Regions from separate parts of the Pseudomonas sp. S3_B11 genome, predicted to be linked through region 3. Evidence: predicted binding sites of a transcription regulator. Region 3 holds the regulator's gene; each other region holds the start of a gene.
The links. Region 3 encodes sigma-54, which starts transcription at its own class of promoters, with help from an activator protein. Its sites were predicted from a motif close to ANTGGCATNNANNTTGCTNT; they were not measured.

Region 1: a site for sigma-54 is predicted at 1,443-1,462, ahead of flgB (flagellar basal body rod protein FlgB). Genes of this name have one in related genera too.
Region 2: a site for sigma-54 is predicted at 1,426-1,445, ahead of AB4O22_RS00625 (pilin). Genes of this name have one in related genera too.

Annotation. Positions count from the first base shown of each region.
Region 1 covers NZ_CP162749.1:755,903-759,176, forward strand. Annotated here, with positions in the region: gene AB4O22_RS03520 (chemotaxis protein CheV) at 1-352, shown strand, start outside; gene cheR (protein-glutamate O-methyltransferase CheR) at 407-1,234, shown strand; gene flgB (flagellar basal body rod protein FlgB) at 1,504-1,911, shown strand; gene flgC (flagellar basal body rod protein FlgC) at 1,915-2,358, shown strand; gene flgD (flagellar hook assembly protein FlgD) at 2,374-3,096, shown strand; gene flgE (flagellar hook protein FlgE) at 3,125-3,274, shown strand, end outside.
Region 2 covers NZ_CP162749.1:125,401-128,674, reverse strand. Annotated here, with positions in the region: gene AB4O22_RS00630 (BON domain-containing protein) at 328-681, opposite strand; gene AB4O22_RS00625 (pilin) at 954-1,379, opposite strand; gene pilB (type IV-A pilus assembly ATPase PilB) at 1,604-3,274, shown strand, end outside.
Region 3 covers NZ_CP162749.1:4,884,583-4,887,856, forward strand. Annotated here, with positions in the region: gene lptA (lipopolysaccharide transport periplasmic protein LptA) at 1-342, shown strand, start outside; gene lptB (LPS export ABC transporter ATP-binding protein) at 342-1,067, shown strand; gene AB4O22_RS22125 (RNA polymerase factor sigma-54) at 1,232-2,725, shown strand; gene hpf (ribosome hibernation-promoting factor, HPF/YfiA family) at 2,802-3,110, shown strand; gene ptsN (PTS IIA-like nitrogen regulatory protein PtsN) at 3,122-3,274, shown strand, end outside.

The DNA.
Region 1 (3,274 bases), 2.7 Mb from region 3:
GCAGGTGACCCGTTGCCTGCAAACGGTCGGTGTCGAGGTGGTGGCGTTGAACGACGGGCGACAGGCGCTCGATTACCTGCGCAAGCTGGTCGACGAGGGCAAGAAGCCTGAGGAAGAGTTCCTGATGATGATCTCCGACATTGAAATGCCGGAGATGGATGGGTACACCCTGACGTCGGAAATCCGCAGCGATCCGCGCATGCAAAAGCTGCACATCATCTTGCATACTTCGTTGTCCGGGGTTTTCAACCAGGCGATGGTCAAGAAGGTCGGCGCCGACGATTTCCTGGCGAAATTCCGTCCAGATGACCTGGCTTCCCGGGTCGTCGAGCGGATCAAGGCAGCAGAATAAAAGGTCGGGCGCGTTGTGCGCCCGGCAAGTCAACACGATGAAAGAGGCGGTATCTTGTCTACGGGTAATTTGGATTTCGAACAGTTCCGGGTCTTCCTGGAAAAAGCCTGTGGCATCTTGCTTGGTGAAAACAAGCAATACCTGGTGTCGAGCCGTCTCAATAAATTGATGGAACAGCAGGGCCTCAAGTCATTGGGCGAACTGGTGCAGCGTATCCAGACCCAACCGCGCAGTGGCTTGCGCGAAATGGTGGTGGACGCGATGACCACCAACGAAACCTTGTGGTTTCGTGACACCTATCCGTTTGAGGTGTTGAAGAACAAAGTGCTGCCGGCGGCCATCAAGGCCAGCCCGGGCCAGCGTCTGCGGATCTGGTCGGCGGCCTGTTCGTCGGGGCAGGAACCCTATTCGCTGTCGATGTCCATCGATGAGTTCGAGCGGTCCAACCTCGGCCAGTTGAAAGGCGGCGTGCAGATTGTCGCCACCGACCTGTCCGGGACCATGCTCAATAACTGCAAGACCGGCGAGTACGACAGCCTGGCTATCGGCCGGGGCCTGTCGCCGGATCGCCTGCAACGTTACTTCGATCCGAAAGGGCCGGGTAAATGGGTGGTCAAGGCGCCGATCAAGAGCCGGGTGGAGTTCCGCTCGTTCAACCTGCTGGATAGCTATGCCAGCCTGGGCAAGTTCGACATCGTGTTCTGCCGCAACGTACTGATCTACTTCTCCGCCGAAGTGAAGAAAGACATCCTGCTGCGCATCCACAGCACGCTCAAGCCGGGCGGCTACCTGTTCCTCGGTGCCTCCGAGGCGTTGAACGGTTTGCCGGATCATTACCAGATGGTCCAGTGCAGTCCGGGGATCATCTACCAGGCAAAGTGATTGGCTTGAACTGTCAAAAAACGGGAGTCCCCACGGGCTCCCGTTTTTTTATGCCTGCCGGTCACCACTAATCCCGCTCCCACAGTTCGAATGTCATTTGCCCTTGAGAAGCGGCAGAAAAGCGGCAGCCAGCGGAAGCCAGTTGCCGCTTTTCTGGCATTGCCGCTTTGCCGATGCCCGCAAAGCCCCGGTTTATGGGGTTTTCCAAAGTGGCACGCTGCTTGCTAAGTTCATCGTACGTACATTCTGGTCACCCAAAGGTTTCCGACATGAGCATCAGCTTCGATAAAGCGCTCGGTATCCACGAACAGGCCCTGAGCTTCCGCGCCCAGCGTGCCGAAGTCCTGGCCAACAACATCGCCAACGCCGACACCCCGAACTACAAGGCGCGTGACCTGGACTTTTCCAAAGTGCTCGCCGAGCAGAACGAGAAGACCAAGAACGGCCACTTCGCCTTGAACATGACCAACAGCCGTCATATCGAAGCCGAAGGCCTGGGCAATGGCGACGAATCGCTGATGTATCGCACGCCGATGCAGCCTTCGATCGACCAGAACACCGTAGACGCTCAACTGGAACAGTCCAACTACGCGGAAAACTCCGTGAACTTCCAGGCCAGCTTCACCCTGCTCAACAGCAAGTTCAAAGGGCTGGTATCGGCCCTGCGCGGAGAGTAAGCCATGTCGATTGCTAGCGTATTCAACATTGCCGGCAGTGCCATGAGTGCCCAGACCACTCGCCTGAACACCGTCGCCAGTAACATCGCCAACGCCGAGACCGTTTCGTCGAGCATCGACCAGACCTACCGCGCCCGCCACCCGGTATTCGCCACCATGTTCCAGGGTGGCCAGTCCGGCGGTAGCGACTCGCTGTTCCAGGAGCAGGACGCGGCCGGGCAGGGCGTGCAGGTGCTTGGCGTGGTCGAAGACCAGAGCAACCTCGAAGCCCGTTATGAGCCAAACCATCCGGCCGCTGATGCCAAGGGGTATGTCTACTACCCGAACGTCAACGTCGTCGAAGAAATGGCCGACATGATTTCCGCCAGTCGTTCGTTCCAGACCAACGCCGAAATGATGAACACCGCCAAAACCATGATGCAGAAGGTCCTGACCCTCGGTCAGTGATAAGGGGCGAGTCACATGAGCGTTACCAGTACAACAAGTGGTTTGAGCCTCAACGAGATTCTGGCCAACTCCTCGGTCAAGACCAGCACCACCACCGATGCCCTGGGCGCGGCGACCGGTGCGGCCACCGGCAAGAAGGAATTGGGCAAGGATGCGTTCCTGCAGTTGCTGGTCACCCAGCTGAAAAACCAGAACCCGCTGGAGCCACAGGATAACGGCGAGTTCGTTGCCCAACTGGCGCAGTTCAGCAGCCTGGAAGGCATCACCACCCTCAACGAGACCGTGAGCGGCATCGCCGGCAACTACAACTCGTCCCAGGCCCTGCAAGCCTCGTCGCTGGTCGGTCGCTCGGTCATTGCCCCGGGCGACAAGGCTGTGGTCGATACCTCCAAGAGCCTCAACGGCACGGTGGTGGTACCAACATCGGTGTCCTCCGTCGCGGTCAAGATCGTGGACAAGGACGGCAAGACCGTTCGCACCATTGACTTGGGCAGCCAGAACGCCGGCAACTCCGCGTTCATCTGGGACGGCAAGAACGATGCGGGCGCGGTCGTTGAATCGGGCACTTACACCTTCGCGGCCTCGACCACCATCGACGGCAAGGCCACGTCGCTGATCACCAACCTGCCGGCCACGGTCAGCAGCGTGACGATCAGCCAGACGGGCGGTGAGCTGATGCTCAACCTGGCCGGGCTGGGCAGCATTGCCCTGTCCAAAGTACAAACTATTGGTATGTAGAGCCGACTAACCGGCAAAAGGAGTCAACATGTCTTTCAACATCGGCCTTAGCGGTCTCTATGCAGCCAACAAACAGCTGGACGTGACCGGCAACAACATCGCCAACGTGGCGACCACCGGTTTCAAATCGTCCCGCGCGGAATTCGAAGACGTCTACTCGGCCACCAAGCTGGGTTCG
Region 2 (3,274 bases), 2.1 Mb from region 3:
CTTGTCCGCACAGATGTGTTGAATGTGCCGCCGCCATCGCGAGCAAGCTCGCTCCCACATTGTTTAGGGTGATCTCAAAATCCGTGTTCACCGCCGCCCCCGGTGGGAGCGAGCTTGCTCGCGATGGCGGCAACTCGGTTCTGACTCGTGTGTAAACGCTGACCCGCAGATTGATTCCCCAGAATAGAACAGGCCCCCGGCACGAATGCCGGGGGCCTGTAATGGCCACGTCCGTGTGGCCTTTCGCATGAACTCCAAAGCGACGGCAAACGTATATCCTGGCCCGCTTGCCGTGCCTTCTCCCAGTCCAGGCGAGAAGTCTTGGCCTTACTCGGCTTTCAGGCCGTCAGCCGATACGGCCTTGACGCCTTTGATTTTCTTGGCGATCGCCACAGCGGTGGTTTTCTGGGCTTCGGTCACGGCAACAGTGGAAGACAGCGACACAACGCCTTTGTTGGTTTCGACTTTGATGTCGGTACCTGGAATGCCTTTTTCGGTGACCAGGTCGGCTTTGACCTTGGTGGTGATCCAGGTATCAGAGGTGGCTTCCTTGGCCTCTGTCACTTCGCCCGCAGCCAGCATCATTGGCGCCTGAGTTGCTTGAGTGGTCTCGGCGAATGCGCTAGCCATGGTCAGGGTCAGAGCGGTAGCAGCGGCGGCAGTGATAGCGAACTTCTTCATACGAGTAACTCCTGTTTTTCTCAAAAACTGCCGGAGGTGCATCCCGGCAGGGTTATCAGGAGTAGTGCGAACGCTGTGCCAGCTTTTAAAAATTAATTAATTTCTTATAAATCAGCAAGTTAAGCGAAGCGGCAATTTTCGTGATCATGCAAAATGCATGAAGCGGTGATTCTGGACATGCAACTTGCGGGTTTTTGGCCAATTTCTAAGCTCATGAATTGCGAAGGGTTTCTGTATCGAGGCAGTTCACTGCCTCGATACGTGCACTCAAATCATGGAGTCGTCGCTGCTGTACCTGTGCATCCAGCCGGCAGGAATTCCTGAGCGGCGGTGGCGCCGCAGGTCCAAACGCCTTGAGTAGAGCGCGTAAGGGTGATCACTTTGCCGAGTACCGGAGCAGGCGCATTCAAAAGGGTACACTTGATAGTGCCCCCTCCATTCGATGCTGTTCCTGCAGCCTCCAACGTGCAATTGCTGGTGGGCGATGTCCCACCGATGTTGGCCAACGTTGGATCGGTACCTTGATTCATGATGTCCTCAAACGGCACTTTCAACGCAGAGACCTCCGCCAGCCCCGCCGTAGCCTTGGCCCGCGCCTGGTATTTGGAATATTGCGGCAACGCAAACGTCGCCAGAATGCCGATGATCGCCACGACGATCAGCAGCTCGATCAAGGTAAAGCCACTCTGCTTATTCATAGACATCTCCCATGCATGAGTCGAAATCTCATGACCTGAAACGGCCATTGCAGGGCACATGCCAACCCTGAAACCCCATCACTCAAGGGATTTGAACCAGCACAACGGCAACGTCCTACCTCAACAACCGCACTATCTGACGTTTTTTGTCACCCTGCCCCGCTGGTTTGGCGTCGAGGCTTGACTAGGCTATAAGTCATGAACTGTTCGCCGCCGGGATTCCCATGAATGACATCGCCCTCAGCGGCCTGACCAAGCAATTGGTGCTGGCCGAACTGCTCACCGAGCAAAGTGCGCAACAGGCGTATCAACAGGCTCAACGCAATCGCATCCCCCTGGTCAGCTATCTGGTGCAGAACAAACTGGTCCAGAGTCGACAGGTCGCGGAGATCGCCTCGGAGCATTTCGGCGTCGCCCTGCTGGACCTCAACAGCCTGGACAAAGAAACCCAACCCACAGGCCTGGTCAGCGAAAAACTGGTGCGCCAGCATCACGCCCTGCCGCTGTGGCGGCGCGGCAACAAGCTGTACGTGGGCATCTCCGACCCGACCAATCACCAGGCCATCAATGACATCCAGTTCAGCACCGGCCTGACCACCGAAGCCATCCTGGTGGAGGACGACAAGCTCAGCGACGCCATCGAAAAGTTTTTCGAATCCAGCAGCACGGGCCTGGAAGGCATGGGCGATGTCGACCTCGACGGCCTGGACATCGAATCGATCGACGACACCAGGCAGGACTCCATCGCCGGCCAGGACACCGACGACGCGCCCGTGGTGCGCTTCGTCAACAAGATGCTGCTGGACGCGATCAAGGGCGGCTCTTCCGACCTGCACTTCGAGCCCTACGAAAAAATCTACCGGGTGCGGGTGCGCACCGACGGCATACTGCGGGAAGTGGCCAGGCCGCCGATCCAGTTGGCCAACCGTATCGCCGCACGCCTGAAAGTCATGGCCAGCCTGGATATTTCCGAGCGGCGCAAACCCCAGGACGGGCGCCTGAAAATGCGCCTGTCGAAAACCAAGTCCATCGATTTCCGGGTCAACACCCTGCCCACGCTCTGGGGCGAAAAAGTGGTGATCCGGATCCTCGACCCGTCCAGCGCACAAATGGGCATCGATGCCCTGGGCTACGAACCGGACCAGAAAGACCTGTACATGGCCGCCCTCAAGCAACCGCAAGGGCTGATCCTGGTGACTGGCCCAACCGGCTCGGGCAAGACCGTGTCGCTCTACACCGGGCTGAATATCCTCAACACCGTGGACATCAACATTTCCACCGCCGAAGACCCGGTGGAAATCAACATGGAAGGCATCAACCAGGTCAACGTGAACCCGCGCCAGGGGCTGGATTTCGCCCAGGCCCTGCGCTCGTTCCTGCGCCAGGACCCGGACGTGATCATGGTCGGCGAGATCCGCGACCTGGAAACCGCCGAGATCGCCATCAAGGCCGCCCAGACCGGGCACCTGGTGCTCTCCACCCTGCACACCAACAGCGCCGCAGAAACCCTGATCCGCCTGCAGAACATGGGCATTCCGGGGTTCAACATCGCCACCGCCGTGCACCTGATCATTGCCCAGCGGCTGGCGCGCAAGCTGTGCAGTCACTGCAAGAAGGCCATCGAGATTCCCGAGGAAACCTTGCTCAAGGAAGGTTTCCCTCGGGAACGCATCGGCACATTCACGATCTATGAGCCGGTCGGTTGCGAACAGTGCAACAACGGTTACAAAGGGCGCGTGGGGGTTTACGAAGTGGTCAAGAACACGCCCGAGCTGCAACGGCTGATCATGGCCGAGGGCAACTCGCTGGAAATCGATCTGCAAATGCGCAAGGACGGTTTCAATGACCTGCGCACCTCGGGGCTGCTCAAAGTGATGCAGGGCGTCACCAGCCTC
Region 3 (3,274 bases):
ACCATCACCCGCACCCCGTCCGGCGACATCGACGTGGTGACCTCGGTGGGTAACCTGGCCTATTTCGAGCAACTGCAAACCGCAGGCGATACCAAGCCAGTGCAGGGCTATGGGGTAACCATCCAGTACCACGCCTCCCAGGATCGCGTGGTCCTGATCGACCGCGCCAAGGTCGTCGACAAGGACAACAACGTCACCCAGGGCGAGAAAATCGTCTACGACACAGTCAAGAAGCTGGCCAGCGCCGGTCGCGCCACCGGCAGCAAGGTGACCGAGTCGCGTCCGCGGATCGACATGGTGATCCAACCGAAAAAGAAAACCGACGAGCAGAAGGCCCAGTAATGGCAACTCTGAAAGCTCAGCACCTGGCCAAGAGCTACAAGAGCCGTCAAGTCGTGCGTGATGTCAGCCTGTCCATCGACAGCGGCCAGATCGTCGGCCTGCTCGGCCCCAACGGCGCGGGCAAGACCACCTGCTTCTACATGATCGTCGGCCTGGTCCAGGCCGATCAGGGTCGCGTGCTGATCGACGACGTGGACGTCAGCCACCAGCCAATGCACGGCCGGGCGAAGGCAGGTATCGGCTATTTGCCGCAAGAAGCGTCGATCTTCCGCAAACTGTCGGTTGCCGACAACATCATGGCGATCCTCGAGACCCGCAAGGAACTCGACAAGGCCGGTCGTCGCCAGGAGCTGGAAAGCCTGCTGCAGGAATTCCACATCAGCCACATTCGCGACAACCTGGGCATGAGCCTGTCCGGCGGCGAGCGGCGGCGCGTGGAAATCGCCCGCGCCCTGGCCACCGCACCGAAGTTCATCCTGCTCGACGAACCGTTCGCCGGCGTGGACCCGATCTCGGTAGGCGACATCAAGCAGATCATCCATCACCTCAAGGCCAAGGGGATCGGCGTGCTGATCACCGACCACAACGTGCGCGAGACGCTGGATATCTGTGAAACCGCCTACATTGTCAACGACGGCCAGCTGATCGCCGAAGGCGACTCCGCAGCCATCCTGGCCAATGACCTGGTCAAGGAAGTGTATCTGGGCCATGAGTTCCGCCTGTAAGCACAAGTGTCTGGCGAATTGTCCGAGCGTCGTTTAATTTTATTATGGCGACGCTCTAGGCAAACACTTCAGTTTCAGGCATATAATTTGCTTAAGTTTGGCGCCTCGGCGCCCTGTAGTGGATGGCGCATGTGCGCCGGCGAATAAGGTGTTAAGCCCCTGCCATGAAACCATCGCTAGTCTTGAGAATGGGCCAGCAGCTGACGATGACACCGCAGCTGCAACAGGCCATCCGCCTGCTCCAATTGTCGACCCTGGACCTGCAACAGGAAATCCAGGAGGCCCTGGAGTCCAATCCGATGCTCGAACGCCAGGAAGAAGGCGACGACTTCGACAACACCGATCCGCTGGCCGACAACGTCGAGCAGAAGACCAACACCGAAATCCCGGAACCGGCCTACCAGGAAACCGCCCCGACGGTGGACAACCTCGAGGATGGCGAATGGAACGAACGCATCCCCAACGAACTGCCTGTGGACACGGCCTGGGAAGACGTCTACCAGACCAGCGCCAGCAGCCTGCCGAGCAGCGATGACGACGAGTGGGACTTCACCACCCGTACCTCTGCTGGCGAAAGCCTGCAAAGCCACCTGCTGTGGCAGTTGAACCTGGCGCCGATGTCCGACACCGATCGCCTGATCGCCGTGACCCTGATCGATTGCATCAACAACCAGGGCTACCTGGACGAGACCCTCGAAGAAATCCTGGAAGCCTTCGATCCCGAGCTCGACATCGAGCTGGACGAGATCGAAGCCGTCCTGCATCGCATCCAGCAGTTCGAACCGGCCGGCATCGGTGCCCGCAACCTGGGCGAGTGCCTGTTGCTGCAACTGCGCCAGTTGTCCGCCAAGACACCATGGCTGGCCGAAGCCAAGCGACTGGTCACCGATTACATCGACCTGTTGGGCGGCCGCGACTACAGCCAACTGATGCGCCGCATGAAGCTCAAGGAAGATGAGCTGCGCCAGGTCATCGAACTGGTGCAGAGCCTCAACCCGCGCCCCGGCTCGCAGATCGAATCCACCGAGCCCGAATATGTGGTCCCCGACGTGATCGTGCGCAAGCACAATGATCGCTGGCTGGTGGAGCTCAACCAGGAGTCGGTGCCCAAGCTGCGGGTCAACGCCCAGTACGCCGGCTTTGTGAAGCGCGCCGACACCAGCGCCGACAACACCTTCATGCGCAACCAGTTGCAGGAAGCCCGCTGGTTCATCAAGAGCCTGCAAAGCCGCAACGAAACCCTGATGAAAGTTGCCACCCAGATCGTCGAGCATCAGCGCGGCTTCCTGGAGTACGGCGATGAAGCGATGAAACCGTTGGTCCTGCATGACATTGCCGAGGCAGTGGGTATGCACGAGTCGACGATTTCCCGGGTAACCACCCAGAAATTCATGCATACCCCTCGGGGTATCTATGAATTGAAATATTTTTTCTCCAGCCATGTCAGCACCTCCGAAGGCGGCGAATGCTCGTCCACGGCCATCCGCGCGATCATCAAAAAACTGGTGGCCGCGGAAAATCAGAAAAAGCCGTTGAGTGACAGCAAGATCGCTGGTTTACTGGAGGCACAAGGCATTCAGGTGGCCCGCCGTACCGTCGCCAAATACCGCGAATCCCTCGGGATCGCGCCTTCGAGCGAACGCAAGCGGTTGATGTAACAGGCCACGCCACAGCGTTCCAGTGGCAGGCATTTCTGCCTGCCGCTTTATGCACTGGCAACGAAGGAGAAGCTGTATGCAAGTCAACATCAGTGGACACCAACTGGAAGTGACCGAACCCCTGCGCACCTACATCGGCGAAAAGCTCGACCGATTGGAGAGGCATTTCGACAAGATCACCAACGTGCAAGTCACGATGAACGTCGAGAAGCTGCTGCAGAAAATCGAAGCCACGCTGCATATCCCCGGCGGAGAAGTGGTTGCCAACGCAGAGCACACAGACATGTATGCCGCGATTGACCTGCTGACCGACAAGCTGGATCGCCAACTCAAAAAGCATAAGGAAAAGACCCAGAGCCTCCTCCAGGGCGCAACCGGTCGTTAACCCCCCAATCCATGATCCGACTAGAAACCATCCTGACCCCCGGCCGTTCCCAGGTGAACGCGCCGGGCGGCAGTAAGAAGAAAGCCCTCGAACACATTGCCAACCTGATCCACCGCGAGGTACCGGATCTGGAAATGCAGGACGTCTTCGAGGCATTGGTTGCC